2 regions of the Amycolatopsis sp. WAC 01416 genome follow, and region 1 is predicted to be linked to the other one. Evidence: predicted binding sites of a transcription regulator. Region 1 holds the regulator's gene; the other holds the start of a gene.
The links. The regulator HspR, encoded in region 1, represses chaperone genes until heat shock. The targets are predictions, from matches to a motif close to ANNTTGAGTNNNNNNNACTCAANNT.

Region 1 (15,678 bases):
AGTGAAATACGAGCATCCACCGAGTTCGTCGAGATCCTCGCCGATTCCCGTTCCGCCACTGGTCGAAACACCCGCGGCGGACAAGACCGTCCGGATGGCCGAGCTCATCCGGGAAAGTTTCGCCACCGTCGAAACGAAGGCAGAGGAGCTGTCCCAGTACTTTTACGGGGCGCTCTTCACTGTCGCACCGGACGCGCGGGCGTTGTTCCCGATCAACATGGCCACCCAGCGAAATCGTTTGCTGCGCGCGCTCGTCTACGTCGTACAGATGGTGGACCGGCCCGACGAGCTGGCCACTTTCCTCGGCCAGCTCGGCCGGGACCATCGGAAGTTCGACGTCCTGGGCCGCCATTACGACGCCGTCGGTGTCGCGCTGATCGCCGCGCTGAAAAGATTCTTGAAGGACGACTGGACGCCCGAGGTGGAAGACGCCTGGGTCACCGCGTACGGCGTCATATCGAAGAGCATGCGCGAGGCCGCGGGCAAGGAGGTCGGGCCCGCGTGGTGGAAGGCGACCGTCGTCGAGCACCGGCTCGCCTCCCGCGACGTCGCCGTCATCAAGGTGCGCACGGACCAGCCGCTCCCGTACCGGGCCGGCGGCTACGTCAGCGTCGAAGTCCCGCAGCGCCCGCGGATGTGGCGCTACTTCTCGCCCGCCACCGCACCGCACGACGACGGGACGATGGAGTTCCACGTGCACGCCGTGCGCGGCGGCTGGGTCTCGCGCGCGATCGTCCACCACACCCGGCCCGGCGACGTCTGGCGTATCGGCCCGTCGCTCGGCGCGCTTTCGGTGCACCACACGGAAAGCCGTCCGCTGCTGATGGTCGGCGGCGGCACCGGTGTCGCGCCGCTGCTCGCCCTGCTCGACGACATGTCGCGCTGGAGGAACAATCCGCCGGTGCACCTGTTTTTCGGCGGCCGGAAGCCGGAAGACCTCTACGCCCTCGACGAGCTCCGCGGGCTGGCCGTCACCTGCCCTTGGCTGACGGTGACCCCGGTGACCGAGGAAGGCACCATCACCGGCGGTGACCGCGGCACGCTGGCCACGGCGGTCACGCAGCGCGACGGCTGGAAGGACCGCGACGTCTACGTCGCCGGGTCGCCTTCGATGATCCGCGCGACGATCGCGAAACTGCTCGCCGCCGGCACGGATCTGGCGCGGATCAAATACGACCCCTTCACCCTGGACTGAGCGGGCACTCCGTTCGTATTAGGCCGATCGGCCGTACCACTTGGGCTCGACGCAGCAGTAGGTCAGTGAATCATTGACCGCGGTCACCGGCGGATTTATGGTCTAGACCACATTGCTCCCCATCACGGGAACACCGTCGTTCCATCCCCAGGAGCCGGCATGACCGTCAAAAGCAAGCTCGTGGCAGCCGCCGCCGGTGCGATCCTCGCCCCGATCGCCATCGTCGCCATCCCCCAGGCGGCCAGCGCCCACGGCTACGTGCTGTCCCCGCCCAGCCGCCAGGCGAACTGTGCCCAGGGCAAGGTTTCCGGCTGCGGTGCCATCGTCTACGAACCCCAGAGCGTCGAAGGCCCCAAGGGGCTCCGCAGCTGCAACGGCGGCCTTCCCGGATTCGCCGAGCTCAACGACGAATCGAAGCCGTGGCCCGCCGCCTCGGTCGGCAACAGCGTGACCTTCAACTGGAAGTTCACCGCCTACCACCGGACCACGAACTACGAGTACTACATCGGCGGCACCAAGATCGCCGACATCAGCGGGAACAACTCCGCGCCGAAGGACCCGACGTCGCACACCGTGAGCCTGAACGGCTTCAGCGGCCGCCAGAAGGTGCTCGCCATCTGGAACATCGCGGACACGCCGATGGCCTTTTACAGCTGCATCGACCTGCAGATCGGCGGCGGCAACCCGCCCACCACGAGCAACCCGCCGACCACCAGCAACCCGCCCACGACGGCGAACCCGCCGACCAGCACCAGCAACCCGCCCGCCGGCGGCACCTGGGCGGCCGGGACGGCCTACGCGGTCGGCAGCACGGTGACCTACGGCGGCGCGACCTATCGCTGCCAGCTGGCGCACACCGCGCTCCAGGGCTGGGAACCGCCGAACACCCCCGCGCTGTGGACCCGGCAGTGAAGCTGGCCCTCGTTCTCGTCGCCGGTCTCGTGGCCCTCGCGGGCTGCGGGACCGGCGATGGCTCACCGACCACCGCCGGCGGCCCGATCTCCCCGGTCCCCCAATCGGCCGCCGCGGCGTCCGCCGAGTACAACGACGCCGACGTGATGTTCCTGCAGATGATGATCGCCCACAACAACCAGGGCGTGGAGATCGTCAAGCTGGTGAAGGCCAAGCAGGCGCAGAAGCAGGAGCTCAAGGATCTCGCGGCCGCCATCGAGGCGACGCAGCTGACCGAGAGCACCGAAATGCGGAACTGGCTGAAGGGCTGGGGCAAACCCGAGACGGGTTCGGCCGATCCGCACGCGCACCACCATCACGGTGGCGACGGGCTCACGGACAAGGGACTGCTCGAAGCACTGTCCAAAAAGGATGGTTCGGAGTTCACCCTCGACTTCGCCGACATCTTCGTCGCGCACCAGCACAACGGGGTCGCGCTCGCGAGGACCGAACTGAAGGACGGCAAGAACCCGCAGGCGAAGGCGCTGGCCCAGCGGATCATGGACTCGCGCACCGGCGAGGTCCAGCAGATCCGGACCCTCGTCCCCGGCCAATAACGCAATTAGTCACCTACTTGCGAGCTTTCCGCCACCGGTTTCGCGTGATCGAAGCCGTAACTCGCGTGCTTGAAGCCGTCATTCGCGTGACTGGAGCCGTAACTCGTGAGTTACGGCTCCAATCACGTGAGTTACGGCTTCAGTCACGTGAGTTACGGCTTCAGTCACGTGAGTTACGGCTTCAGTCACGTGAGTTACGGCTCCAGTCACGTCGTCGACTCACGCCGCATTCAGGTGACTAATTGCGGCGTTTGGGCTTCCAGACGACCAGGGCCGTCTGCTGCCGCAGCGGGACGAGGTCCTTGCGGTAGGAGGCGTGCACGGCCGCGGCCGTCTGTTCGGCGGTGAGGTACGCCGCAGTGAGCTCTTCGGTCAGTTCGGCGATGCGCGCCCGGAGGGCGTCGACCTGGTTTTCCAGCTCGATGATCCGCTTGATGCCCGCGAGGTTGACACCGTCCTCTTGGGACAGTCGCTGCACTTCGCGCAGCAACGCGATGTCCCGCATCGAGTAACGCCGTCCACCGCCGGAGGTCCGGCCCGGCGACACGAGACCCTGGCGGTCGTAGGACCGCAGGGTCTGCGCGTGCAGGCCGGACAGCTGCGCCGCCACCGAAATGACGAACACCGGCGTCTCCTCGTCCGCACCGTGCGGCAACCCGCCGAACATCGCGCTCACCTGCCTTCGAGAAGTTCGGTGATCTCCGGTCGTGGATCGTGGTCGGCCATGGCCTCGGCGTAGGCCTCCAGCGCTTCACGCGCCTTGTCGTCCAATTTCGCCGGGATGGCCGCCTGCAGGGTGACCAGCAGGTCGCCCTGCGAGCCGTCACGCTTCGCGATTCCCTTGCCGCGCACGCGAAGCACCCGGCCGCTCGCCGTACCTTGCGGCACCTTCAGCGACACCTTGCCCTCCAGCGTCGGCACGGTGATCGTGCCGCCGAGGGCCAGTTCCGCGAAGGACACCGGCACGGCGATCGTCAGGTCGAGGCCCTGGCGCCCGAACAACGCGTGCGGTGCGACGTGCACGCGGACGTACAGATCGCCCGGCTGCGCGCCGCCTCGGCCCGGTTCGCCCTGGCCCGCCAGGCGGATCCGCTGGTCGTCGGCGACGCCCGGCGGGATCCGCACGGTCAGCGTGCGGGTGCGGGTGCTGATGCCCTCGCCCGCGCATTCCGGGCAGGGGTCGTCGATGATCGTGCCGCGGCCGCGGCAGTCGCGGCACGGCTCGGAGAACGCGAACGCGCCCTGGCTCCGGCTGACCAGCCCGCTGCCCTGACAGGTCGAACACGTCCTCGGGGAGGTCCCCGGCTTCGCGCCGTTCCCGCCGCAGGTGGAGCAGGTCGCCGGGCTCGACAGCCGCAGCGGCAGGGTCGCGCCCTTGACCGCCTCGGTGAAGTCGATCCGGACGTCGGTCTCCACGTCCGAGCCGCGCTGCGGCCGGTTCGCGGTGGCACCGGCCGCCCCGCCGCGGCGGCCGAAGAGACCGCCGAGGATGTCGCCGAGGCCGCCGAAACCGCCCTGCTGCTGGCCTGCCTGGCCGAAGATGTCGCCGACGTCGAAACCGCCGCTGCCACCGCCGCCGCCCGGGAAGCCGAAGCCGCCGGGACCGCCGGAGCCGAAGAGGCGGCGAGCCTCGTCGTACTCCTTGCGCTTGGCCGTGTCGGACAGTACGCCGTACGCCTCGGAGACCGCCTTGAACTTCTTCTCGGCCTCCGCGTTGCCCGCGTTGGCGTCGGGGTGGTTCTCCTTGGCCAGCTTGCGATAGGCCTTCTTGATCTCGTCCGCGGTGGCGTCGGAGGAGACGCCCAGCTCACGGTAGAAGTCCTTACCGATCCATTCCCGTGCACTCACCGAACGTCTCCTCCTTTCACGCCGTATCGCCGATCAGCGGTTGTTCTCATCGAAAAGTTCGCCCTCGAGCGGCAGCTCGCCGCCGACGGGCGGGTCCACCGGGGCGTCCTGCGCCGCCGCGGCGGGTGCTGGAGCGGCACCCGGCTCGTGGTCGGTGACCCCGACCAGCGCCGCGCGCAGCACGCGTTCGCCGAAGCGGTAACCGCGGCGCATGACCGTGGTGACCGTCGGCCCGGCGACATCCGGCGACGTGCTGTGCTGGACGGCCTCGTGCACGCTCGGGTCGAAGGGCTCGCCCTCCGCGCCGAACGGCTCGAGCCCCGACCGCTGCAGGCTCCCGACCAGCTTCTCGCCGACCGCCTTGAAGGCGCCCGTCAGATCGCCGTGCTGCTCCGCGCGCTCGAGGTCGTCGAGCAGCGGGAGCAGGTCACCGACGACCGACGCCTTCGCGCCGGCGACGACCTGCTCGCGGTCACGGTCGACGCGCTTGCGGTAGTTGGCGTACTCCGCCTGGAGGCGCTGGAGGTCGGCGGTGCGTTCCGCCAGCTCCTTCTCCAGCCCGGTCGCCACCGACACCGAGTCGTCCACAATGGACTCCCCGAGGCCGGGGCCCGCGTGTGCCGCGGGCTCCGGCTCCGTCGGGACAGCCTGCTCTTCGGCGGGAGCGGCGTGCTTCGGACCGTCCTTGGGTTCGGCCTCCGGGGCGGCCGAGCGGACCTCACCGGTCAGCGGATCGATCCGCCTGCGGTCCCGCACGACCACCGGTTCGTCCGGGCCCCGGCCCTCGGTTTCGTCGTAGCGTCCCGTCACTTCTTGTCCTTCTCGTCCTCTTCGACGATCTCGGCGTCGACGACGTCGTCGGCCTTGGCCTGCGAACCGGTGCCCGCACCCGCGGTCCCGGTCGCGCCTTCACCGGCGGCGGCCTCATCGGCGGCGTTGCCGGCCGCGTTGGCGTAGAGCGCGGTGCCCAGCTCCTGCGAAGCGGTGTTCAGCTTCTCGATGGACTCGCGGATCTTCGCCGAGTCGGTGCCCTTGAGCGCCTCGTTGGCCTCGTCGATCGCGGACTTCACCTTGCCCTTGAGCTCGTCGGGCAGCTTGTCCTCATTGTCCTTGACGAACTTCTCGGTCTGGTAGACCAGCGTCTCCGCCTGGTTGCGGGTCTCCGCCTCCTCGCGGCGCTGCTTGTCCTCCTCGGCGTGCGCCTCGGCGTCCTTGACCATGCGCTCGATGTCGTCCTTCGGCAGCGCGGAGCCACCGGTGATCGTCATCGACTGCTCCTTGTTCGTGCCGAGATCCTTCGCGAGGACGTGCACGATGCCGTTGGCGTCGATGTCGAAGGTGACCTCGATCTGCGGCACGCCACGCGGGGCGGGCGGGAGACCGGTCAGCTCGAACATGCCGAGCTTCTTGTTGTGCGCCGCGATCTCGCGCTCACCCTGGAACACCTGGATCTGCACCGACGGCTGGTTGTCGTCCGCGGTGGAGAAGATCTCCGAACGCTTGGTCGGGATCGTGGTGTTGCGCTCGATGAGCTTGGTGAACACGCCACCCTTGGTCTCGATGCCCAGCGAAAGCGGGGTCACGTCGAGCAGCAGGACGTCCTTGACCTCACCCTTGAGCACACCGGCCTGGAGCGCGGCGCCGACGGCGACGACCTCGTCCGGGTTGACGCCCTTGTTCGGCTCGCGGCCGCCGGTCAGCTCCTTGACCAGGTCCGACACGGCGGGCATGCGGGTGGAACCACCCACGAGCACGACGTGGTCGATGTCGCCGACGGCGACGCCGGCGTCACGGATGACGTTGTTGAACGGCTTGCGGGTGCGCTCGAGCAGGTCCGAGGTGATCTTCTGGAACTCGGCGCGGGAGAGCTGCTCGTCGAGGAACAGCGGGTTCTTGTCCGCGTCCACGGTGATGTACGGCAGGTTGATACCCGCCGAGTTGGAGCTGGAGAGCTCGATCTTCGCCTTCTCGGCGGCCTCACGGATGCGCTGGAGCGCCATCTTGTCCTTGGTGAGGTCGATGCCGTTGGACGACTTGAACTTGTCGACCAGCCAGGTGACGATCCGCTCGTCCCAGTCGTCACCGCCGAGGTGGTTGTCACCGGAGGTCGCGCGGACCTCGACGACACCCTCGCCGATCTCCAGCAGCGAGACGTCGAACGTACCGCCACCGAGGTCGAAGACCAGGATGGTCTGTTCCTTCTCGCCCTTGTCCAGGCCGTACGCCAGCGCCGCCGCGGTGGGCTCGTTGACGATGCGGAGCACGTTCAGGCCGGCGATCTGCCCGGCCTCCTTGGTGGCCTGCCGCTGCGCGTCCTCGAAGTAGGCGGGGACGGTGATGACCGCGTCGGTGATGGTCTCGCCGAGGTACGCCTCGGCGTCGCGCTTGAGCTTCATCAGCACGCGGGCGCTGATCTCCTGCGAGGTGTACGCCTTGCCGTCGATCTCGGTCTTCCAGTCGGTACCGACGTGCCGCTTGACCGACCGGATGGTGCGGTCGACGTTCGTCACGGCCTGGTTCTTCGCCGGCTGGCCGGTCAGCACTTCGCCGTTCTTGGCGAAGGCGACGATGGACGGGGTGGTGCGTGAACCTTCCGAGTTGGCGATGACCGTCGGCTCGCCGCCCTCAAGGACAGCGACGACCGAGTTGGTCGTGCCGAGGTCGATGCCGACCGCTCGCGCCATGGTGTGATCCTCCTGCTAGTTTCGTGACCTGCACGTTCTCGCCCACCTTGAGCGGGCTCAACGCAAGTTGTATCGGGCCGGTGCGGCTTCCGTCAAGCCGGACTTGAGCCGACCGCACTCAACCTTGTATCCGGCTCAACGAGCGGCACGGGCGTCTTGTTCCCGGGCTACCGGCAGACCGTGCCCGGAGCGGGTGTGACGCCGCTCACCAGGTATTTCACCTCTTGGGTGCGCACGCAGGCGGAGTTCAGCAGCCCCGTGTGCCCGTACCCGGCGTCGACGAGCAACGTCGAGTTCTCGATGTTCCGCGCGAGCCCCTTCGCCCACACGAGCGGCGTCGCCGGGTCGTGTTCTCCACCGACCACGAGGATCGGCGCCGCACCCGAGATCTTCTGCGGCCGCGGCAGGTACTCCGAGGGCACCGGCCAGCCCGCGCACCCGCTCGCGAAGTCCCAGAACTCCGAATACCGCCAACTGTGCGGCGCGAGGGTCTTCACCAGGCCCTGCATCGCCCTCATGTCAGGGTAGGAGGTGAACGGCGAGCCGAAGTCGTGGCAGCCGATCGAGCGGTACGCGCCGTAGGACGGGTCCAGCTGGGCGTACGGCAACAGCCCGTCCGCGTTCCCCGCTATCGCGGCCTCGATGCCCTTCGCCACGTCCGGCCAGAACGCCGGCAGGATCAACCCGCCGTAGACACCGGCCGCGATCTCCTCGGCGGTCACGTTCCGCCCCAGTTGCTTCGACGGCACGCCGCCGGGCGTCCGCATGAGTTTGTCGTAGGTGGCGAGAACGTCCTTGGCGCGAAGCACGCAGTCGGAAGACGTCTTGCACCAGTTCGCGAAGTCGTTGAGCGCGCCCTCGGTCGCGATGGCCTCGTCGAGGATCGCCTGCCGCGTCGGCCGGGAGTGGTCGATGGCGCCGTCGAGCACCATCGTCCTGACGCGCTTCGGGTACTTCTCCGCATACACGGCGCCGAGTTCGGAACCGTAGGAGACACCGAGCCAGTTCATCTTCGGCTCGCCGAGGGCGACCCGGATCGCTTCGATGTCGTCGGCGGCGCGCCAAGTGTCCACAGAGGACAAAGCGGGCCCTGTCCTCTTGAGACACTCGTTGCCGGAGGCGCGGTTGTGCGCGATGAGCTTGTCGTAGTCCGCGCGGTTCCGCGGGAGACGGCTGATCGCCGGATCGTGCAGGTTCGGCGCGCAGCTGATCGCGGGCCTGCTTTCCCCGACGCCACGCGGGTCGAACCCGATGACGTCGAACCGCTGCCGCACTTCGGCCATCTCCGGTTGATCCAGCGCGAACCCCCGGCCGCCGTACTTGAGCACGGTGACGCCGGCACCGCCCGGCCCGCCCGGGTTCGTCAGCAGCGAACCGACGCGGCGGGCGGGATCGGTCGCCGGCAGTTTCGCCAATGCGATGGAAAAGCCGCCGCCCACCGGAAGGTTCGCGCATTCCAGCGTCGGCGCGTACTCGGTCGCGCACGGCTTCCAGTCGATCCCGGGCGCGGCGGACGCGGGCACCGCGGAAAGCGGAAGCAGGGTCAGCGCGGTGATCGCGGCAAGGGTCTTCATGCGTGCTTCACCGTGATCGAGCCGGTGCCGGACTGGAGGTCGAGGACGTTCGCCGAAGCCTGGTCCTGCCGGACGCCGCCGGTCTCGACCTTGCCGACCTCCGCCTTCGCGCGCACCTGGTACGCGCCGTCGGGCACGGTGACGACGACCTTGCCGACCTCGGCGTTCGCGGTGACCGCGCCCGGTTTCGCGAGGCCGACCTCGATGTCACCGATGCCGGTGTGCAGGTTGACCGGCCCGGACGTGCTCAGCACCTTCAGGTCGCCGACGTCACCCTTCAGATCGACCGAAGTGGCGCGGGCGAGCGTGATCTTGCCGGTGCCGATGGACCCGGAGATCGCCAGCTCGCGCGGCACCACGACGTCGTAGTCCACGCCACACTGCTTGCAGCCGCCGAGGACAAGCGTGCCGTTCTCGACGCTGTACGTCTTGCCCGGGTTCTTGCCCGTGTACGTCACTTCGCGGCGCAGCGAGACCGGTGCGCCGTCCTCGACCCGGAGCGTGACCGCGCCGACCGGGACGTCCACCCGGATCGCGGTGACCTGCTCGGTGACGGGCGCGCCGTCGCTCAGCTTCTCGTGGCTTTCGGTGGAGCAGCCGACGATCCCGAAGGCGGTCAGCGCGCCGAGAGCGAGCGCGCCGAGGACGCGCTTCTCTGTGGTTCCCATGAAAAAGTGTTCCCCCGATGAATTCCGTCAGGCCGCTTTGACCTTGACGCTTCCGCTGTCGGTGTTGAGATCGAGCTTGTGCTGGGCCGAACCGGACTGGTTCACGTCGATGTCGCGGCGGCCGCTGTCGCTGGCGCCGGTGACGTTGTAGTCGCCGGCCGGGACGGTGACCTCGACCGAACCGCTGTCGGTCTGCGCGGTGACGTCGGCGCCCTTGATCAGTTCGAGCTCGATGCGGCCGCTGTCGGCGCGGACTTCGACGTTGCCGCCGAGCCGCTCCCCCTTGATGGCGCCGGACGACGCCCGCACGGTGACGGCCTGTCCGATGTTCGCCAGTTCCACGCGCCCGGAATCCGACCGCACCTTCACGGTGCCCGGCACGTCGCGCACCTCGACCCGGCCGGAGTCGACCGTGACGTCCACAGTGGACACTCCGGCGATGTCGAGCGCCCCCGAGTCCAGGCTGCCCGTGACCGGGATCCCCGCCGGGACCACCACGTCGTAACGGACCTCGCAGTTGCTGCCGCAGCCGGCGAGGACCAGGGTGTCGCCGTCCACGCGGAACGAGTCGCCCGGTTTGTTCCAGCGGTACTCGAACTCCTGGTGGACCCGGACCGGCCCCTCGCCGGTGCGGATCTTGACGCCACCCTCGTCGTTCTCGATCCGCACGCTCCGGATCGGCTGGGTCACCTCCGCGGTGGCCTCCGCGTCGGACGGCCACCACCAGCCGAGGCCGGTGAGGACACCGACGCCGATCAACGCGATGCCTCCGATCGCGAGGAGTGGGCGCGCCATGGTCTTGAGTCCCTCCAGAGCAGGTTTCGTGTAGCTCGACGCTAAGGGCAGCACGGCGGGATGGACATAGGGGTAACCCCCGGAATCGTCCCTGATCCCGCACCGGGGTCCTCGGGGTCCTAGGTGCTGTCCTGCGAGTCATGTTCGCGGTCTTCGCGCCCAGGTGGCCCCTGACGGCACGGGCGGACGCGGCCGAGTACGACCCGGTACGAGGCCGATCCACCCGCACCGCCAGGAACCACCTGGATCACGAAGCCCATCGAACAGACTCACAGGACAGCACCTAGCCTGGCTTCGTCATCGGTTCCACGATCAGGAGGACGCATGCCGCAGGCACCCGATCCGTACGACTTCCTGCCCGATCTGCCTGCCTTCACCTTGAGCAGCACCGACATCGAAGAAGGCGGCTTCCTGCCGACAGTCCAGCTTTCCGGGATCTTCGGCGCGGGCGGCGAAGACCGTTCCCCGCAACTGTCCTGGGAGGGCTTCCCTGAGGGGACCAAGAGTTTCGCCGTGACCTGCTACGACCCCGACGCCCCGACGGCGAGCGGTTTCTGGCACTGGGCGGTGTTCGACATCCCCGCGTCGGTGACGGCGCTGGCCGCGAACGCGGGCGACGAGACGGGCTCCGGTCTGCCGGCGGGCGCTGTCACCCTGAAGGGGGACGGGGGTGTGAAGCAGTTCCTCGGCGCCGCCCCGCCGCCCGGACACGGGCCGCACCGGTACATCTTCGCGGTGCACGCTGTCGACGTCGAAAAGCTTGAGGTCGGCGAAGACGCTACGCCGGCTTTCCTCGGCTTCAACCTCTTCGGCCACGCCATCGGCCGGGCGACGCTTACGGCCCTGCACGAGAACAAGGCCTGAGGCGGCTTACTCAGGTTCCCGATGTGGCATTGGGGACGCCCAATGTCCCCAATGCCACATCGGGGGCGCCGGAGACGCTCCCTAAACCTGCCCGTTGGCCCGGCTCCGCTCCATGTACTGCCCCTCGGGCGGGTCACCGAAGCCGAACGGCCGGTACAGCCCGTGCGCGTCGGCGGTGTGCAGCATCCACCGGAACTCCGCGCCCGGCCCGTTGTCGATCATCTCCCGGACCAGTTCCTTGCCGAGCCCCGCGCCGCGCGCCTCGTCGACGACGAAGACGTCCGCGAGGTACGCGCTGCCGATGGTGTCCGAGAACGCCCGCGCGAAGCCGACCTGACGGCCTGTCGAGCTCTCGTACGCGCCGACGACTCGCCACGCGTTCCTGAAGACCTTCTCGATCAGCTCGCGGTCTCGCCACTTGCCCCAGTAAACGCTGGTGGACAAGTACTTCCACACCATGTCGAGGTCCACCCGAGCCGGGTCGTCGTCCAGTTCGTATGCGCCGACAGTCCTCATGATCCGAAAGTTACCCGTCAGGTCAACGGGGTTTCAGCAGGTAGTCGACCACCGGCCGCAGCTCCTCCGCGGACGGCGGCTCGTCGTCGATGAGGCCCTGGATCAGGAGGCCGTCGATACCGGCGAGGAACACCCGGAACGCGACCTCGTCGTCGTGCCGGACCATCGAGGTCAGCACGTCCAGCCAGCGCCGGGCGGCGGGCCGCAGCTCGGGTTTGCGCGCGGCCAGCAGGTACAGCTCGTACTCCGCCATCGTCCGCCCGCGCTGCGGGCCCAATGCCTCCGCGAGCAGTCCGGCGACCTCTTCCGCGCCGCGGCTGCCGCGCGAACGGGCGCGGTCGATCATCCAGTAGACCTCGGTCGCCATATCCCGCGCGCACGAGATGAGGGTGGCGATCAGCAGGTCGTCGAGGCTGGAGAAGTGATACGTCGTCGAAGCCGTCGGCACGCCTGCCTCGGCGGCGACCGTCCGGTGGGTGACGCCGGCGACGCCGTCGCGTTCGATCACCCGCAACGCGGCCGCGATGATCTCGTCGCGCCGCTTCTCGCCCCGGGCCTTCCGGCCGTCGATCTGGATCTTCACTTAGTGCGCGCCCCCTGCTTCGATCAGCACGACGCCGCCGATCACCAGCACCAATCCGGCGATCACGGAGAAGTTGACGGGTTCTTTGAAGAACACGATGCCGACGGCGGCCACCAGCGCGACACCGGCCGCGGCCCAGATCGCGTAGGCGACGCTCACTGGCACGCCCGCCTTCAGCACGTACGCCAGTGCGACGAACGCGACGGCGTATCCGAGGACCACGACGATCGACGGGCCCACCTTGCTGAAGCCCTCGGAAAGTTTCAACGACACCGTCGCGGATACCTCAGCGGCGATGGCCAAAGCGAGGAGAAGGTACGCACCCATGTCACAAAAACTACCTGGACGATCGTCTTAAAACCAAGAGAGGCGTACACCACATCGGTGGGACTTGGGCGCGGCCAGTGGGTTACCCATCAGTAAGAAGCATTAGTCTGCCCGAACCACCACAGCTTCACTCGGACGAAAGGCACCCGACGATGGGCGCTGTACAGCTGACGCTCGGCGGGATCGCGGTCCTGCTCGGCGTCGTCGCCTGGGGAATGTTCTTCGCGACCATCGCCCGCTTCGTGCGGGTGATCCGCCTCGGTCAGCCGGACTCGACCCGCAACGGCCCGTTCATCCCGCGCATGAAGACCCTGATCAAGGAATTCGCCGCGCACACCCGGATGAACAAGGTCAAGAGCGTCGGACCGGCGCACTGGCTGGTCATGTGGGGCTTCCTGATCGGGTCGCTCGCGCTGTTCGAGGCGTACGGCGAGGTCTTCGTCCCGACCTGGGGCTGGCCCATCCTCGACGACTGGTCGCTGTTCCAGCTGCTCATGGAACTGCTGGGGGTCGGCACCATCGTCGGCATCCTGGTGCTGATCTGGGTCCGCCAGAAGAACCACCCGCGCCGCGCCGACCGGCAGTCCCGCTTCCAGGGCTCCAACTTCAAGTGGGCGTACTTCATCGAGGCCGTCGTGCTCATCGAGGGCATCGGCATCATCGGCGTGCGCGCCGCGAAGTCCGCGCTGAACGTCCACGAGACTCCGGTCTGGGCCGCGTTCGTTTCGCATCCGATCGGTGAGCTGCTGCCCGCGAGCCCGAACCTGGTCTCGGTGTTCGCGTTCGTCAAGCTGATGAGCGCCACGATCTGGCTGATCGTCATCGCGCGCACCATGACCATGGGCATCGCCTGGCACCGGTTCAGCGCCTTCTTCAACATCTACTTCAAGCGCGAGGCCGACGGCGGCGTCGCGCTGGGCGCGCTCAAGCCGATGATGAGCAACGGCAAGGTGCTCGACCTCGAAGAGGCCGACCCGGACGAGGACACCTTCGGCGTCGGCAAGATCGAGGACTTCAGCTGGAAGGGCTGGCTGGACTTCTCCACCTGCACCGAATGCGGCCGCTGCCAGTCGCAGTGCCCCGCGTGGAACACCGGCAAGCCGCTGTCGCCGAAGCTGCTCATCACGCAGCTTCGCGACCACGCCTACGCGAAGGCGCCGTACCTGCTCGCAGGCGGCAAGCGCGACATGGCCGGCGACGAGGTCGGTTTGTCCGGCGACGACATGTACGCGGGCATCGACGTCCTCGCGATCGCGGAGTCGCAGAAGGCCCTCATCGGCGACGACGGCGGCGTGATCGACCCCGAGGTGCTGTGGTCCTGCACCTCCTGCGGCGCGTGCGTCGAGCAGTGCCCGGTGGACATCGAGCACGTCGACCACATCGTCGACATGCGCCGCTACCAGGTGATGATCGAGTCCTCGTTCCCCAGCGAGCTCAACGGGATGTTCAAGAACCTGGAGAACAAGGGCAACCCGTGGGGCCAGAACGCCAAGGACCGGCTGGCCTGGACCGAGGACCTGGAGTTCGAGGTACCGGTCTTCGACGGCGACCTCGGCGACACCGAGTACCTCTTCTGGGTCGGCTGCGCCGGCGCGTTCGAGGACCGCGCGAAGAAGACCACGCGCGCTGTCGCGGAACTGCTGCACATCGCGGGCGTGAAGTACACCGTGCTCGGCTCCGAGGAGTCCTGCACCGGCGACCCGGCCCGCCGCGCGGGCAACGAGTTCCTGTTCCAGATGCTGGCGCAGCAGAACGTCGAGATCCTGAACTCGGTGTTCGAGGGCCGCGAACGCAAGGCGCGCAAGGTGGTCGTCACCTGTGCCCACTGCTTCAACACGCTCGCGAACGAGTATCCGGAGCTGGGCGGCCAGTTCGACGTCGTGCACCACACGCAGCTGCTCAACCGCCTGGTGCGGGAGAAGCACCTGACCCCGGTCGCCCCCGTCGCCGAGGACGTCACCTACCACGACCCGTGCTACCTGGGCCGCCACAACAAGGTCTACGACGCTCCGCGTGAGCTCGTCAGTGCTTCGGGCGCGCAGCTGCGCGAGATGCCGCGGCACGGCGACCGCTCGATGTGCTGTGGTGCCGGTGGCGCGCGGATGTGGATGGAAGAGAAGATCGGCAAGCGCATCAACGTCGAGCGAGTCGACGAAGCGCTCGGCACCGCGCCGTCGAAGATCGCGACCGGCTGCCCGTTCTGCAAGGTGATGCTCAACGACGGCCTCACCGCGCGTCAGAGCGACGGTCAGGCGAGCGAGAAGGTCGAGATAGTCGACGTCGCCCAGCTGCTGCTGACCGCGGTCAAGCGGAAGCCGGAGCCGCAACTGGTCCCGGCGGGAGCGCCGTCCCTGGACGGCGTCTCGGATGCCGAACTCGACGGAAAGGCCGACGTGCCCACCGACGAAACAGCCACCGGGACACCGCTTCCCGAGGAAGACAAGTAGAAACCCGAGGCCGGAGGGAACATTCTCTCGCACATAATGCGAGAGAATGTTCCCTCTTGTTTTATCCGGTCCAGACCATTCCGTCCCGTTACCCGTTCGGCGGTACACGGCAGCGATAGGCTGACGTTTCCTCGTTGCCGTTGTCGTCCACGAGGTTTCCTTTCGGCGATGCCGGCATCGGGTCCGGGCAGTGCGCTCGAAAAACAGGGGGGCGAGAAACGATGGGCAACCGGCACGAACTCCGCACGGTCAAAGAACACCGGCTCGCGATGCCGGGGTCACCGACCGTCCGCCCGCCCGCTCGCGTCCCCTCGACCGCGGCGCTCGCCAGAATGGCCCAGGAAGCGACCATCCCCAGCATCCCTGCCGCCAGGCGACCGCCGCGACAGGAACGCCGCCGCACGCGCGTCCGCCCGTACGTCCGCACGGGCGGACGCACACAGTCCAAACGGAACTTCGCCATCGAAGCGATGATTTCCGTCCGGAGCGACGCGCCGTGGAACGCGCCAGGGTTCAGCGTCGAATTCCATTCCGTGAGAACACTGTGCCGTCGTCCGACTTCCGTCGCCGAAGTAGCGGCGTCACTAAGCGTTCCACTCGGCGTTGCAAAGGTCCTTTTGGGTGATATGGCCGAACTCGGTTTGGTCACCGTTCATGAAACGCAGGCTG
Region 2 (15,678 bases), on a different contig from region 1:
CGGCGTCGACGTGATCGCGGCCGCGGACATCCGCGTGGCGAGCGCGGACGCGAAGTTCAGCGTGCGCGAGGTCAAGGTCGCGATCGTGGCCGACCTCGGCAGCCTGCAGCGGCTCGCGCCGATCATCGGCGAGGGGCACCTGCGAGAACTTGCCCTGACCGGCAAGGACGTCGACGCCGCTCGTGCGGAGAAGATCGGCCTGGTCAACGACGTCTACGCCGACCAGGGCACCCTGCTCGCCGAGGCTCGCAAGCTGGCGCAGGAGATCGCCACGAACCCGCCGCTGGTCGTGCAGGGCACCAAGAACGTCCTGTCGGCCAACACCGAACGCCAGGTCGCGGACGGCCTGCGCTACGTCTCGGCCTGGAACGCGGCGTTCCTGCCCAGCAAGGACCTCGGCGAGGCCGTCCAGGCCTTCCTCGAGCGCCGCGCGCCCGAGTTCAAGGGAGAGTAGAAAGAACCGGCGGCCACCCAGGACCAGGAGGACGATCGTGAGCGCTTCGGAGGCATACCGCACGTTCCGCGAGGCACGGGACTATCTGCAGGCCCATCGCGAGGACTACGAAACCGCCTATCGAGACTTCACCTGGCCGAGGCCCGCCGAGTTCAACTGGGCTCTGGACTGGTTCGACGTCGTCGCGGCCGACCCGGCCAATCAGGACCGCGACGCGCTGTGGATCGTCGAAGAGGGCGGCATCGAGAACCGCTGGACCTATCCGGAGATGGCGCGGCGGTCCAACCAGGTCGCGAACTGGCTGCGCTCGCTCGGCGTGGCCAGGGGCGACCGGCTGATCCTGATGCTCGGCAACCAGGGTGAGCTGTGGCAGACGATCCTCGCCGCGATCAAACTGGGCGCGGTCATCATCCCGGCTTCGACCCTGCTCGGCCCGGCGGACCTCACCGACCGGGTCGAGCGGGGCGCCGCGAAACACGTGGTGATCCGCTCGGTGGACGCCCACAAGTTCGAGAACGTCGAGGGCGACTACACCCGTATCGCCGTCGGGGAACCGGCCGAGGGCTGGCAGTCCTTCGTGGACGCCTACGAGGAAGCGGACACTTTCACGCCCGACGGCCCGACGGCGGCGGAAGACCCGCTCCTGCTGTACTTCACCTCGGGGACCACCGCGAAGCCGAAACTGGTGCAGCACACGCAGGTCTCGTACCCGGTCGGCCATCTGTCCACAATGTACTGGATCGGCCTCGAACCGGGCGACGTCCACCTCAACATCTCTTCGCCTGGCTGGGCGAAACACGCGTGGAGCAACGTTTTCGCGCCCTGGAACGCCGAAGCGACGGTGTTCCTCCACAACTACGCGCGGTTCGACGCGGTTTCCCTGATGGCGCAGATGGAACGATGCGGCATCACCAGCTTCTGCGCCCCGCCGACAGTGTGGCGGATGCTCATCCAAGCTGACTTGTCCGTGCTGAAGACGCCGCCGCGCAAGGTGGTCGGCGCCGGCGAACCGCTCAATCCCGAAGTGATCGACCAGGTCGAAAAGGCGTGGGGCGTCACGATTCGCGACGGATTCGGGCAGACGGAGAGCAGCGTCCAGATCGCCAACACCCCGGGGCAAGAGGTCGTGCCGGGCTCGATGGGCCGTCCGCTGCCGGGATTCACCGTGGCGCTCGTGGACCCTGTCACTGGCGAGCGGGCGCAGGAGGGCGAGATCTGCCTCGACCTCGAGAAGCGGCCCGTCGGGCTGATGGCCGGATACGCCGACGACGAGGAGCGCTCCGCCGCGGCCTTCGCGAACGGCTTCTACCACACCGGAGACGTCGGCTCGATCGACGAACGCGGCTACATCACCTACGTGGGCCGGACGGACGACGTCTTCAAGGCTTCGGACTACCGGATTTCCCCGTTCGAACTGGAAAGTGTCCTGCTGGAACACGAAGCGGTCGCCGAAGCGGCCGTCGTCCCCGCGCCCGACCCGATCCGGCTCGCGGTGCCGAAGGCGTACGTCGTCCTCACGAACGGACACGAGCCCACGGCCGACACCGCGCTGTCCATCCTGGCCTTCTGCCGGGAACATTTGGCCCCGTACAAGCGAATCCGGCGGCTGGAATTCGCCGAGCTGCCGAAGACGATCTCCGGCAAGATCCGGCGGGTCGAACTCCGGGGACGCGAGAACGACGCCGCCGAACGGCCGGCGGGCGAGTTCCGCGAAGAGGACTTCCCAGAGCTGAAGGGCTGAGGGCCCGGTCCCGAACTCCGAACTCGCGTGATTGGAGACGTAACTCGCGTGTTTGAGGGCGTAACTCGCCCAGCCGGCGTGTTTCGCCTCCAATCACGCGAGTTACGTTTCCAATCACGCGAGTTACGGGTTTGGCCACGCGTCGTTCATCGGGTCGCGGGCCGTGTGGGTCGAACGACCCACAGTGCGGTAACCGGAACCGCGTTAGCATCCTGTGCAGTGAATCGTTGACAACCCGTGGGGGTCACGGGTCTCACCTTCCCTGTCTTGAAAGGTGTTCCTGTCATGCGCATTCGTTTCCTCCTGCCGATGCTCGCCCTCGTGGCCGGGCTCGGTACCGCGGTCGCCACCCCGGCGGCCGCCGATCCAGGTCCGGTGACGGCGGGCGAAGTGTCCGTCGCCGACGCCTGCTACTCCTGGGGACGCACGTTGTCCGCAGGCGCGTCCGGTGAAGACGTCCGGCAACTGCAGATCCGCGTCGCCGGATATCCCGGTTACGGTGGTGTGCTCGCCATCGACGGCCAGTTCGGCGCGGGCACCAAGGCCGCGGTCACCCGCTTCCAGCAGGCGTACGGGCTGGCCGCGGACGGCATCGCCGGATCGGCCACGTTCACCAAGCTCTACGCGTTGCAGGACGACGACTGCACGCCGGTCAACTTCACCTACGCCGAACTGAACCGGTGCAACTCCGACTGGTCGGGCGGCAACGTCTCAGCGGCGACGGCGAAGGCCAACGCGCTGGTCTCGATGTGGAAGCTGCAGGCGATGCGGCACGCCATGGGCGACCGGCCGATCGACGTCAACGGCGGCTTCCGCAGCGTCGCCTGCAACAACGCCGTCGGCGGGGCGACCAACAGCCGTCACCTCTACGGCGACGCGGTCGACCTCGGCGCGGGCTCACAGGGCTTCTGCGGGCTGGCGAAGCAGGCCCGAAACCACGGGTTCAGTGAAATCCTCGGCCCGGGCTACCCCGGCCACAACGATCACACGCACGTGGCACACCGGTCCACCCGGTTCTGGTCGGCGTCCTCCTGCGGGATCTGACCTCGTCACTCCCAGCGCCACAACGACGGCGGCCGTCCTCCCTTGGGGAGGGCGGCCGCGTGTTCGGTGGTGCGCCGCAGCCCGGGGACCCGCTCCATGGTCCGGCCGAGATTGGCCGGATAGGGGCGGTCCCCGGTCAGCGCTTCGGTCGCGTCCAGAGCCTGCGCCGTCGTGAAGATCGGGCCGAGGAGCCCGGCGGTGAACGCGACGTCCCGCCACAGCTTCTCGGCCAGCATCGGGCGGCAGTCCGCCACGATCCGGTCGTGGTCGAACGCCAGCGGCGGGACTTCGTCCAGTGGAGCCCACACCACGTTCCCCGGTTCGTCTAGCGCGGGATTCACCGTGGCCCACAAGGCGATGGAGAGCGTGGGACCGCGGGGGTCACGGTTCGGCTCGTCGAAGGTGGCGAGCTGTCCCGTCGCCGAGAGCGCGTCGGACGGTAGGCCGATTTTGCCGACCACCGCTCGGTGCGCCGCGCCCCGCAACCGCTCCCCAAGCCCGAGAAGCACCCCCGGCAGGGCGAGTTCCCCCTCGAACGGCTCGGCGGCTCGCGGCGCGATTCCCAGCAATACGGTCCTGGTGCCGGGGGCGAACCGCACCACGAGCACGTCAACGGACACCGGCGTCGACTCGATCACGCGTTGATTGTCGACCTTGCCTCGACGACCCGGTAACCGGCCCTGTCCGGGCCGTATCCGGCGACGGCCACCGGCAGCCGCGCGCCGAACCACGCCGCCGGATCCGGCAGGTCGACGGCGGGGGAGCCGTCATCGGGTACGACCTTCAGCCCGGTCGCGTCGAGGTGGGTCACCGCGAACGCGTCCACGCCGTCACAGGCCGCGATCGCGTAGTCCAGCAGGGCCGCGTCGAGATGGCCCGCCCGCCACGCGCCCTGGAAGTCGCCGGTTTCGTTGTGTGCCTCCGGAAAACGGGCGAGCACGGCGGCGGACTCGGTCGGCAGCGGCCCCGCGCCGTGCCGGGTGAGATAGGTCCGCGTGACACCCAGTACCGCGTGCGGGCGCCCGGCCAGCAAGGTGCGGGCGTTGTGCGGGGTGGTGGTCGACCAGGTCGTATGCGGGTGGAATCCGTGGTGCTGGTCGAGGAGAACCCCCTGCGCTCCCTCGAAGACCAGCCGTCCGGAGTCCGCCAGCCGCCCTGGCTCGCCGCCGTCGGTGATCCGCACCGCGTCCGCGAAATCGCGGTACAGCGCCACCAGTTCGTCCACGGTGTGCGGTGGCGTGGCGAGCGGTGCGTAGAACCGCGCGAGCGCGTCCAGTTTGCGCCGTAACACCGACGGGGTGGCGCAGTCGGCGACCGTGGGCGCTTCCCCCGGCGTCCCGATCACCTCCTGGCCCTCCACCACTTCACCCGGCGCGGCCCGCGCGAGCAGCGAGTACCAGACGGTCTCGCCGATCCCCTTCCCACACGAGCCGTGCCGGTTCGCGCCTCGGGCCTCCTCCCTGGCCCGGTTCGCGTAAATGTGGAAGGGGGTCGTGAGCAAGGCACTCCCGTCCACACTCAGCAGCGAGAGCGGATTCCGGACGCCAGCCGCCTCGAGCCGCCGCGCTTCGGCCGCCAGCGCGAACGGCTCGACCAGCACGAACCGCGACAGATGGGTGGGCACGCCGGCGAACGTGCCCGCCCCGAACTGGCTGAACGTGTGGTGCCGCCCGTCCACGACGACGTTGTGCGCGGCCTGCGCGCCCCCGTTGAAGCGGACCACGGCGGTGGTGGGCCGGGCGGCGCAGAGCGCGTCGACCACCGCGCCCTTGCCTTCGTCGCCGAAGCCGAGCCCGACCACCACCACGTGTCCGTCCAGGAGATTCATCGCAGCACCACGTCGCTCGGCCCGTCCGGCTCCGGCACCGCCGAAGTGACGACAGATTTGGTGCCCAGCTTCGCCAGCGCCTTGCCGACCGCCTTGCTTTCGGCGACCGAGCCGACGTCCGCGAGGTCGGCGAGCGCCCGGTCGACGTCGACGACCCGTTCCTCCAGCCCGATGGTGGCCGCGATCAGTTCGCACACCGCGCCGGGATCGTCGAGCTTGAGGAAGTTCTGGCCGAGCAGACCGCTCCAGTGCTCGCCGATCTGCGGGTCGTTGTAGTACGACGACTGGTTCGGCAGCACGAAGTAGACGTGCCACTTACGGGCCAGCTCCCGGTACACCGACGCCGGGTCGATGTCCTCCCGCACGTCGTCCCCGATCACGTGACGGATGTGGCGGGCCTCCAGCGCGGGCTTGTTCAGCTCGTCGCCGATGATGAACAGATAGCCCTTACGGCCGCGGTTCTGCCAAGCGTCGGTGACCACGTGCCTGGCCATGAAGTAGGCGGCCAGCTCGTAGGATTCGCTCTTCTGCCCGCCGCCACCACCTTCTAGGAACATCGTGCGCAGCTGCTCGTCCATCCGGTTGTCCGATTCGAACTGCCCGATCTGCAACGGGACCCGGTCGCTGTCGGCGTCACCGATCGCGCCGAACAGGACCTGCGGGTCGGCCAGGTAACCCCGGCGCTTGAGCAGGCCGTGCAGTTTGCCGAGCTTGCCCTGCATGATCCGCGGCACCCGGCGCATCGAGCCGGTGACGTCGAACAGCACCGCGATCGGCGTCGAATCGGTGTGGTCGGCCGAATCCCGGCATTCCCGGACGGCGTTCAGCGGGTCGAGCGCGGGCGCGACCTTCCACTCTTTCGCGGGTTTGGAGCGGAGATCGGCGGTGTAGCCGAAATCGTCCTCGCCCTTGGCCGCGCGGAAGGTCCTCGCGGCGGCGTAGGCGTTGTCGTCCCAGTGTCCGTGTCCCATGGTCAGGCTCCTGTCTCGGGGATGGTGAAGGGTCGGAAGGTGCGGGGGCCGTACAGGTCGTCGAGCAGTTCGTCGTACTCGTCGAGCAGATCGGCAGCTTCGGGTCGTTGCGCCGGGATGTCCTGGGTGCACCACGTCGCGAACTCGCGTTGGCGGGTCTCGTTCGGCGCCAGTAGTTCCAGCATCATGCGGTGGAGCATGTGGACGTCCGTCGCCGCGGTCATCGGGAGTCCTTTGTGGACTTCCGGCGGGTACTGGATGGACTTGTCCGCCGCCAGCGGGAGCACACCGTCTTCGACGGCGAAGGACCAGCCGGCGAGGACGATGCCGTGCTGTCCCGGATGGACGAGCACGTTGTCCGCGGTGAGGTGGCCGTGGACGACACCCGCGCGATGGGCGCCCGCCACGGCACGCAGGAGGCGACGGTGCATCCACGCGTAGTCGCGGCCGTCGAGCCCGCCAGGGAAGGCTTTCCCGATGTCGGCGAGGGTGACGAAGCCGTCGACGAGCGGATCGAGGACGCTGAAGGCACGGTCGCCCCGCGCCACCGGACCCGAGGTGTCGAGCAGCCGCGGGTAGTAGGGACGCAGCCACCGGTGCCGTTCGGTGAAGCCGTCGAGCGTGCGCAACGCCGCCCACTCGGCGTGGATCAGCGGGTTGAGCGCCGGGTCGCGGACGAGTTTGACCAGATGAGGGCCGGTGGTCCGGTAGGTCGTCGCGACGCTGCCCACCGCGAGCGGCTCGGCGAGGGTGTACGCCGACGTCGCGGTGGTGACCGTCTGGCGCCGGGCTCGTTTCCACTCGTCGTGGAGGTGGTTGAGGGTGGCGGCGGCCCGGTGGGCGCGGTCGTCGCCGGGGTTGCGGTCGGGGTGGAGCACGGCCGCCAGTTCGCGGTAGCGATGGCGGGTGAACAGAGCGGCCGCGTCGACCGTGTTCTCGATCATCGCCACGGCGTCTTCCCTGGTGAGCATAGTTTGAGTCTAGACGACTCTTACTTCGATCCGCAAGGGGGTGGGTACAAATCCCGTGCCGCTCGGCGGCTTCGGGCAATAGGCTGGGCGAGCCGAACAGGGGGTGTTGGTGGTCGTCCGCGAACCGGATCGGAAAGACAGGCAGCGCACGAACACGATGATCACCGCGTTCGTGATCGGGATCGTCTGGGGAACCGTCGCGGCCTTCGCCGGGCGGTGGACCGTCGAGGGGTTGGCCGGCACGTACGACGTGCGCGCGGTGATCTCCGAGTGGAACTCCACGACCAGCGAAGGACAGCACGGCCCGCATACCAGCTACGACGTCCTGGCGATCGCCGAAGACGGCCGCGCGATCGAATTGCCGACACGAGACACGTTCGGCCTCGCTGATCCGGTGGTCGCCCGGCTTTCGTCGGTGACGGACCGGGTTTTGTCCGTACGCGGGGCCACCGACGTCGTGGAAGCCCACCATCCGTGGGAAAAGATCGCGGCGATGTCCCTCGGCTTGGCACTCCTGGTGCTCGCGGCCATCGTGCTGGTCAAAGTGGCGAGACCGGGGGGCGCGCGGAAGGCGCTGCCGTTCGTCGCCGGGCTGGCCTTCGCCGCGTTCGTCGTGCTGACGCCGGTCGGGTTCGGCGGGACGGCCTACGGTGAGGCGGCCGACCCCGTCCCGAATTTCTGGGAACTCCGGCGCGACTTATGGGGGCCGCCACCGGTGTTCGCCCGTGGACAGACCGCCGTCTCCGGGGAGGCGGCCGTGCGTGTGCTCGACAGCAGGCCCGGACCGCCAGAGGGTGCCGAGGCGTGGTTGAGCGGATTCCACGTCCTCACCTTGCGGATCGAGGCGTCCCGCCTCGGCGACACGCCGCTGGAGCTGTCGGCCGACGAACACGGTGAGCCGGAGCGGGTCAAGGACTGTGCGGGCGCTCCCGGCGCTTTCGACGGCACCACGGGTCTCGTCTGTTTCGTGGTCCCGCCCGGATATCGGCCCGAGTACCTCCTCGTCGGCAAACTCGAGCGGGAAGTCCTGCTGAAGCTCCAGTGATCGACGAAAGGACTCCAGTGCCGGAAAATGCGCGGAAGCCCGGAGTTCTTTCCTCGGCGCTTTCGACCGTTATCCCCTTTCTGCTGATCTTCGGTCTGGTCTGGGGCTTCCTCGGTTCCGACATCGGTGAACTGAGCACCGGCGAGGACGTCACGGTCACCGAGATCTCGGGGTGCACCTCGGAGGGATCCGCGGTGAACGGCCAGACCCCCTACTGCTCCGGGAAATGGCGCTTCGCCGACGGTCGTACCGGAGGCGGCCGGATCCTGGGTGAGGAGATCGCGCGGGGTGACACGGTCTTCGCCGGTGACGGATTCGCCTACCGGACGAGATCGCCGTTGATCTGGAAGGTCTCGGCAGGTGGCGCGCTGGGTCTCTTTCTCGTCGGCATGGTGATAGTGGGCGTCGTCCTGTACCGGTTGGACGTCGGCAAGCGGCGTCGCGAGGACTGAACGTGCGTCCGGCCACAGTGGACTGTGCGGCAGTGGGAACCTGGAACAGAAACCGCGCGCCGGGTCAGGCTCGCGCTCAGGAACGCGTCGCTTCGATCTGGCGCTCGTCCTCGGTCGAGCAACTCGTCACCGGATCGTTCGGCCCGCTTCCGCATGTCCAGGCGCCGATCACCACCGGACCGGGCCCCTGCGGCGACGCGGCTTCGGCGGGCGTCAGCTTGGTGAAGTAGTCCGTGAGCACCTGAGTCGCTTCGGCACAGTCGGTCTTCCCGTGTGCGACGACCTTGTTCTTCGCGCCTTGGAGCCCGGCGACCTCGCCGCAGGGCGTCCCGGCGGGCGCCGAGGCGGCGGCAGGGGAGGACGGCGCCGGCGCGGCGGCGGGAGCTGGATCGGCTCCGCAACCGCTCAGCAGGACGATTGCGAACGCGGCGGGAAGTACGGCGAGGCTCTTCATGGGCCCTTCTTCTCGGGGATGGTTCATTCGACGGGGACGACGGCGGCGAACACGTTCTGTTCGCCCTTGCCGCAACTGGTGCCGCCTTGCGCGGCGGGAGCGCCGGAGACGCACAGCCAGCCGTCCACGGTCTCGCTGACGGGTTCGTCCGAGCCCGCGGACTGCCGTCCGGCGATCCTCTTGTGGAACGAACCGACGATCCCGGTCGCGTCCGCGCACGAGACCCCGGGTCCGTTGAGCACCTGCAAGGTCAGCCCGCTGGCCGCGGTGACCGTGCCGCACGAACCCTGAACCGGTTCAGCGGGTTTCGGCTGGGAAGTGGGAGGCGGGGCGGCGCGGCTCGGCGGGGTCTGCGACGGGATCGGTGGCACCGACACGCTGGACACCGCAGTGGGAACCGAGGGAGGCGAGGCCGACATCGAGGTGACAGGCGGTGGCGGATCGTCGCCCGAACAGGCGGCGAGCGTTCCGGCGACGGCGCAGGCCGCGAACAGGCGCCGCCACGTTCCCGTGGTCGTCGAGACGGGCAAGGCGATCCTTTCGTCGGCCGGTCGTGGTCGGCCCATTCTGACCCGGCCGGGCCCGAAGCCGTGGCATTGAGCCACGTTCGATTCGCGGGAGGCTATCGCGCCCCCGGTGCCGCGATACGCGAGGACCGCCCAATAACTGTCCATTGTGGACGATTAACATGCCGTTCACAGCGCGACAACACCCCACTGTCGTTGCGAACCGATCGGACGAATCCACGCCGGACCCGTTAACGCGCGGCGCCGTTCTGCCGAAAAGAAAGGTAGCGCTCCGGCGTGTCCCAGTCCCCGTCACGAAACCGTGAGAGTGATGAAGACCGACGAACAGACCGACCCCGCGTCACCCCAGGCCACCGCACCGGCGAGCACGGAGCTGCCACCGACGGCACCGTGCACCGTCGTCTGGTGTGGCGGCCGCCCGTACGTCCTCGAAAGCTCCGCCGGCCACAATCGCTGGGTCGGCACCGATCACCGGGGCAGGCCCGTGGCGCTGACCAGCGCGGACCTGCAACGCCGCGGCTGGACACACACCCGGGCCAGCTGACGCGGGAGGGCGTGCGCGCCACTGGCTAGGCTGAGCGGGTGAGTACGCCCCCCGAACCGAGCGTGACCAGCGAAGAGCCTTCCCTCTGGCGGCAGGCCCTGAACGTCCCCAACATGCTTTCGATCCTCCGGCTCGCCGGGGTGCCGGTCTTCCTTTGGCTGCTCCTCGGCCCGAAGGAGGACGGCTGGGCGCTCGCGCTGCTCGTGTTCAGCGCGCTCACCGACTGGCTCGACGGCAAACTCGCCCGCTGGCTCAACCAGATGTCCCGGCTCGGCCAGCTGCTCGATCCCGCCGCCGACCGGCTCTACATCCTCGCGACCCTCATCGCCTTCCTGATCCGCGACATCATCCCCTGGTGGCTGGTGGTCCCGCTGGTCGTCCGCGAGGCCGTGCTGGGTGTCTGCGTACTGCTGCTCCGGCACCGCGGCTTCGCCCCGCCGGAGGTCACCTACATCGGCAAGGGCGCCACCTTCGTCTTGATGTACGCCTTCCCCTTCCTGCTGCTCACCCAGGGCGGATCCGACATCGCCGCGATCGCCCGGCCGATCGGATACGCCTTCACGGCGTGGGGCGCGGTCCTCTACGTCTATTCAGGCGTGTTGTACGTCGTCCAGACGGTGCGGGCGCTGCGAACGGCCGAACCCGGCGAGTTGCGGGAGGCGGCGGGCGCCTGACCCGGCGGGATGCGAAACTGCGCGCGTCGGTTTCGAGTGAGGGCTGAGAAAGGGGAGCGGCGTTGTCCACTCCAGAAGAACTGCGGTACACCGAGGAGCACGAGTGGGTCTCCGTGCGCGATGGCGGGCTCGTGCGCGTGGGCATCACGGAGTACGCCCAGGATCAGCTCGGTGACGTGGTGTTCGTCGAACTTCCCGAGGTCGGCAAGCAGGTCGGCTCGGGGGACACGTTCGGCGAGGTCGAGTCGACCAAGAGCGTTTCCGAGCTGTTCGCCCCGCTCGACGGCGAGGTGGTCGCGGTCAACGACGCGGTGACCGAGTCGCCCGAGCTGATCAACAGCGACCCCTACGGCGAGGGCTGGCTGATCGAGCTCCGTCTCGACGACGCGAGCTCGGTGGAATCCCTGCTGGAGGCCGAGGCCTACCAGGCGCTGATCAAGGAATAGCCGCAGGCCGCGGCCCTTCGGGAAGAGTAGGGGGAGCCGCGGGCCGGAGATTCGATCAGGCACGGTACGTTTGACCTCCACACGTTCTTGAGTAGTGGCAACACACATGCGTTAGGAGAGCTCAGGTGAGCACGAACGACGGGCCCGGCGTTCCCCCGGAGCAGTCTCCGGAGCGGACTTCTGTCTTCCGGGCCGACTTCCTGGCCGACGTCGAAGGCACTGAGGCTCCTCCGGCTGCCGAGGCCCCTGTCCAGGGTGTGGACGCGCTGCCCGCGGGTTCCGCGCTGCTGGTCGTCAAGCGGGGACCGAACGCGGGTTCGCGCTTCCTGCTGGACCGCGACACCACCAGCGCGGGACGGCACCCGGACAGCGACATCTTCCTCGACGACGTCACGGTCTCCCGGCGGCACGCCGAGTTCCGCCGTGAGGGTGGCGAGTTCGTCGTCATCGACGTCGGCAGCCTCAACGGCACCTACGTCAACCGCGAGCCGGTCGACCAGGCCGTCCTCGCCGGTGGCGACGAAGTCCAGATCGGCAAGTTCCGCCTGGTCTTCCTGACCGGCCCGGGTCACGGGGGCCAGGGGGCACGGTGACGGCGGCCGGGCGGCCTGATCGGGATGCGTCGCAGCGCGATGGGTTGAGCATCGGGGCCGTGCTGGCACAGCTGCGCGGCGACTTCCCCGATGTCACCATCTCCAAGATCCGGTTCCTCGAGGCGGAGGGTCTGGTCCAGCCGGGCCGGACCCCGTCGGGGTACCGGCAGTTCGCTCCGGCGGACGTGGAGCGCCTGCGATTCGTCCTGTCCGCCCAGCGGGATCACTATCTCCCGCTGAAGGTCATCAAGGAACAGCTCGACGCGGCGGATCAGGGCGCCGCGTCCGCTGAGCACACCGCGGCGATGCCGCGGTTGCCGCGCAAACTCGTATCACTCGACTCCCCGGGGGAGAACGGCGGACTGCCGTCCCCCGGGGATTTCGAGACCGATCGAGAGATCAGGCTGACCGAGGAAGATCTCCTCCGCCAGGCGGGCATCGACGCCGCCACCCTGGCTGAGCTGCGGCAATACGGTCTCGTCCGCCCAGGCGCGGCGGGGTTCTTCGATCCCGACGCGGTCCTCGTGGCGAAGACCGTGAAAGCGATGACCGAATTCGGTATAGAGCCGAGACATCTGCGTGCCTTCCGGGCCGCGGCCGACCGCGAGGTCGGCCTGCTGGAGCAGATCGTGACCCCCGTGTATCGGCATCGTGACGAGGACGCCCAGGCGAGGGGCGACGAGGTCGTCCGGGAGCTCGCCGCGTTGACCGTGGCGTTGCACACGCTCTTGGTGAAGGCCGGAATACGGGCAGTCACAGGCGGTTGAACCGCTCCAGGGGACCGGGAGCCGTTGTGAGGCCACTTGTCAATGACTGAATGTTCGGCAGCCTATGCCGTACCGTGAGAGTTGGTTTGCCACAGGCGAACCGAGAATGTCGGAGACAGCGAGCACAGCGCTCGGAAGACGGGTAGCGTCGGGATCGCCGTCGCTTGGTCGTCGAGACAAGCGTTGCAGCCCGTGCGCACGAGAGGGAGGCGAAGCCCGATGAGCGAGATGCGCGTCGTCGGCGTGCGGGTGGAGCTACCCGCGAATCAGCCGATCTTGTTGCTACGGGAAACCGAAGGCGAGCGTTACCTGCCGATCTGGATCGGCTCGGTCGAGGCCACCGCCATCGCCTTGGAGCAGCAGGGAGTCCGCCCGGCCCGTCCACTCACCCATGACCTGCTCAAGGAGGTCATCGGGGCGCTGGGCCGTGAACTGGAGCAGGTCGTCATCACCGACTTGAAGGAAGGCACGTTCTTCGCGGAACTGGTCTTCGACGGGGACATCCGGGTTTCGGCGCGGCCGAGCGATTCGGTGGCGCTGGCGCTGCGGGTCGGGGTCCCGATCCACGCCGTCGACGCGGTGCTGGAGGAAGCGGGCCTCATCATCCCCGACGAGCAGGAGGACGAGGTCGAGAAGTTCCGCGAGTTCCTCGACTCGGTCTCGCCGGAGGACTTCCGCGGCGCGGACACCTGAGCACATCCTGGGATTTCGCACGAGGGGCGGCGCCACCGGCGCCGCCCCTCATCGTATGTGCGGTCGTGAGGGCCGCGGTGAGGTGTCGGTACAGGTGGTCGTGAGTGGCGATTCGGGTTCTAACCCGAATCGCCACTCACGACGGACCGCGCCCGACCCCACCTGCCGTCAGGCCGCGGTCGCCTTGACGAACAGGTCCGCCAGCTCCCGTCCGTACCGCTCCAGGTCCAGTTTCCGGTCGGCCGCGAACTTCGCCGCGACGCCGTCGATGGCCTGCGCGATGGACAGCGCCATCACGTCCGGCGCGAACTCGCCGAAAGCGCCTTCCTGCTGGCCCTGCCGCAGCTGGCGTTCGAGCCTGCCGGTCCGGAACTCCTCGACGATCGGCGCCGACATGAACCAGCCCTCGGCGTCCGAGCCGCTCGAAGCCATCTCGACCATGACCCGCACCAGTTCCGGGTACGAGCCGAGGAACGCGATCTCCGACTCGATGTAACCGCGCAGCAGCCCGGCCCGGTCGGTCGTGCCCTGGATCCGTTCCTCGAGGAACTTGTCCTTCATCCCGGTCGCGGTGGTGACCACGGCCTGCATCAGGCCCGCCTTGTTGGTGAAGTGGTACGAGATGATCCGGGTGCTGGAGAGCCCGGCGCGCTCCTTGATCTTCGCGAACGACGTCTTGTGGTAGCCGAGGTCGGAGATCGTCGCGATCGTGGCCCCGATGATCTGGGCCCGCCGGGCCGCCTCGGTGACCGACAGCCCCAGCTCCGCCTGAACCTCTTGCATGGCACTTTGAGTAGAGGGATTTACTTGCATGAGTAAAAATTAACACGACTGAGTAAAGATGGCAAGCGTACGGCCGAACGGGGGACGGTGCTCGACAAGCCTCAAGAAGAGCTTGAGGCCGACCGCGCGTCGCGTTGACCGGTTTGCCGGACGCGCTTACCGTCAATGAGAGTGAATCGCCAAGGTGTGATTCGGATGTCTGGGGCATTCGTCTTGACGATGAACTCCGGTGCGGGCTCACGTGGGTCCGCGCGGCTTTGTTCGCCGGCCGCCAGGTCGGGCGAGGGGAGGCATGGCGTGGTCGAGGCTGGTAGCCCTCAAGAGCCGCTCGTTCCGGTCGCTGACGGCGAGCAGGGCGAGCTGTTCCCCGACTCTTCCCTCCCGGACGAACTCGTCGGTTACCGCGGTCCCGCAGCCTGCCAGATCGCCGGGATCACCTACCGGCAGCTCGACTACTGGGCCAGGACGAAGCTGGTCGCGCCGAGCATCCGCACCGCACACGGTTCCGGTTCGCAGCGGCTCTACTCGTTCAAGGACATCCTCGTCCTGAAGGTCGTCAAGCGGCTGCTGGACACCGGCGTCTCGTTGCAGAACATCCGCGTCGCCGTCGACCACCTGCGCCTGCGCGGCGTCCGCGACCTCGCCAAGGTCACCCTGTTCTCCGACGGCACCACCGTCTACGAGTGCACCTCGCCCGAAGAGATCGTCGATTTACTCCAGGGCGGGCAGGGTGTCTTCGGGATCGCGGTCAGCGGCGCGATGCAGGAGATCAGCGGCACCATCCACGAGTTCCCGGCCGAGCGGGCAGACGGCGGCGTGATCGAAACGGTCACGCCGGACGAGCTCACGCAGCGCCGTAACGCACGTCGCACCGGCTGATCATGAAGCCGCGCGGGCGGCAGGGTAGGCTCACTTCCGCGGTCGACGAATCCGCGCGGGAGAGACCGAGCCGATAACCGTTGAGCTCGGCGCCGAAGGAGCAAGTCCTCCCCGGAACCTCTCAGGCACCCTGGACCGCGCGGAAGAGACGCCTCTGGAAAGTGGTTCGCCAGGTCACATCCTGGCGGCCCCGCCGACGGTGCAAGCCCGGCTCAACACTCGGGCGAAACTCTCAGGCGCCCCCACGGGGGTACGGACAGAGTGGGGAGGGCCAGGACAATCGTCCCGGCCCCACCCCCGCGTCTTGGGAGGTCCCCGATGGAGCCTGTTTCACTGGCCGCTCTCGAATCCGGAACCCCCTTCGCGGACCGGCACATCGGTCCCGGCACCGAAGAGCTCGCGCGCATCCTCGACGTCGTCGGCGTCGCCTCGCTGGACGAGCTCGCCGAGCGGGCCGTTCCCGCGTCACTGCGGGAATCCGCGACACCGCTGGACCTCCCGCCCCCGGCCACCGAGACCGGCGCGCTCGCCGAACTCCGCGCGCTGGCCGCGCGCAACCGGCCGATGGTCCAGATGATCGGCCTCGGCTACCACGACACCGTGACCCCGCCGGTGATCCGCCGGAACGTGCTGGAGAGCCCGGCCTGGTACACCGCGTACACGCCGTATCAGCCGGAGATCTCGCAGGGCCGCCTCGAAGCACTGCTCAACTTCCAGACCATGGTGGCCGATCTGACCGGCCTGCCGATCGCCAACGCGTCGATGCTGGACGAAGCGACCGCCGCGGCGGAGGCGATGACGCTGGTCCGCCG

Region 2: the regulator HspR is predicted to act here: its motif matches at 7,010-7,034, upstream of DL990_RS30750 (adenylate cyclase).

Annotation. Positions count from the first base shown of each region.
Region 1 covers NZ_QHHX01000001.1:415,965-431,642, forward strand. The annotation lists gene DL990_RS02065 (globin domain-containing protein) at 95-1,195, shown strand; gene DL990_RS02070 (lytic polysaccharide monooxygenase) at 1,355-2,107, shown strand; gene DL990_RS02075 (DUF305 domain-containing protein) at 2,104-2,703, shown strand; gene DL990_RS02080 (heat shock protein transcriptional repressor HspR) at 2,942-3,370, opposite strand; gene dnaJ (molecular chaperone DnaJ) at 3,376-4,551, opposite strand; gene grpE (nucleotide exchange factor GrpE) at 4,585-5,361, opposite strand; gene dnaK (molecular chaperone DnaK) at 5,358-7,235, opposite strand; gene DL990_RS02100 (alpha/beta hydrolase) at 7,403-8,809, opposite strand; gene DL990_RS02105 (DUF4097 family beta strand repeat-containing protein) at 8,806-9,477, opposite strand; gene DL990_RS02110 (DUF4097 family beta strand repeat-containing protein) at 9,505-10,272, opposite strand; gene DL990_RS02115 (YbhB/YbcL family Raf kinase inhibitor-like protein) at 10,597-11,136, shown strand; gene DL990_RS02120 (GNAT family N-acetyltransferase) at 11,218-11,652, opposite strand; gene DL990_RS02125 (TetR/AcrR family transcriptional regulator) at 11,675-12,235, opposite strand; gene DL990_RS02130 (multidrug efflux SMR transporter) at 12,236-12,562, opposite strand; gene DL990_RS02135 ((Fe-S)-binding protein) at 12,715-15,009, shown strand; gene DL990_RS02140 (DUF742 domain-containing protein) at 15,342-15,678, shown strand, end outside.
Region 2 covers NZ_QHHX01000009.1:431,173-446,850, forward strand. The annotation lists gene DL990_RS30720 (crotonase/enoyl-CoA hydratase family protein) at 1-454, shown strand, start outside; gene DL990_RS30725 (AMP-binding protein) at 492-2,195, shown strand; gene DL990_RS30730 (D-Ala-D-Ala carboxypeptidase family metallohydrolase) at 2,481-3,239, shown strand; gene DL990_RS30735 (NUDIX hydrolase) at 3,245-3,877, opposite strand; gene DL990_RS30740 (adenylosuccinate synthetase) at 3,874-5,067, opposite strand; gene DL990_RS30745 (hypothetical protein) at 5,064-6,038, opposite strand; gene DL990_RS30750 (adenylate cyclase) at 6,041-7,009, opposite strand; gene DL990_RS30755 (hypothetical protein) at 7,119-8,054, shown strand; gene DL990_RS30760 (hypothetical protein) at 8,072-8,506, shown strand; gene DL990_RS30765 (hypothetical protein) at 8,583-8,960, opposite strand; gene DL990_RS30770 (hypothetical protein) at 8,984-9,337, opposite strand; gene DL990_RS41975 (hypothetical protein) at 9,351-9,560, shown strand; gene DL990_RS30780 (hypothetical protein) at 9,798-10,031, shown strand; gene DL990_RS30785 (CDP-alcohol phosphatidyltransferase family protein) at 10,070-10,705, shown strand; gene gcvH (glycine cleavage system protein GcvH) at 10,768-11,151, shown strand; gene garA (glycogen accumulation regulator GarA) at 11,277-11,744, shown strand; gene DL990_RS30800 (MerR family transcriptional regulator) at 11,741-12,511, shown strand; gene DL990_RS30805 (bifunctional nuclease family protein) at 12,731-13,204, shown strand; gene DL990_RS30810 (TetR/AcrR family transcriptional regulator) at 13,373-13,987, opposite strand; gene DL990_RS30815 (MerR family transcriptional regulator) at 14,285-14,866, shown strand; glycine riboswitch at 14,913-15,014, shown strand; gene gcvP (aminomethyl-transferring glycine dehydrogenase) at 15,185-15,678, shown strand, end outside.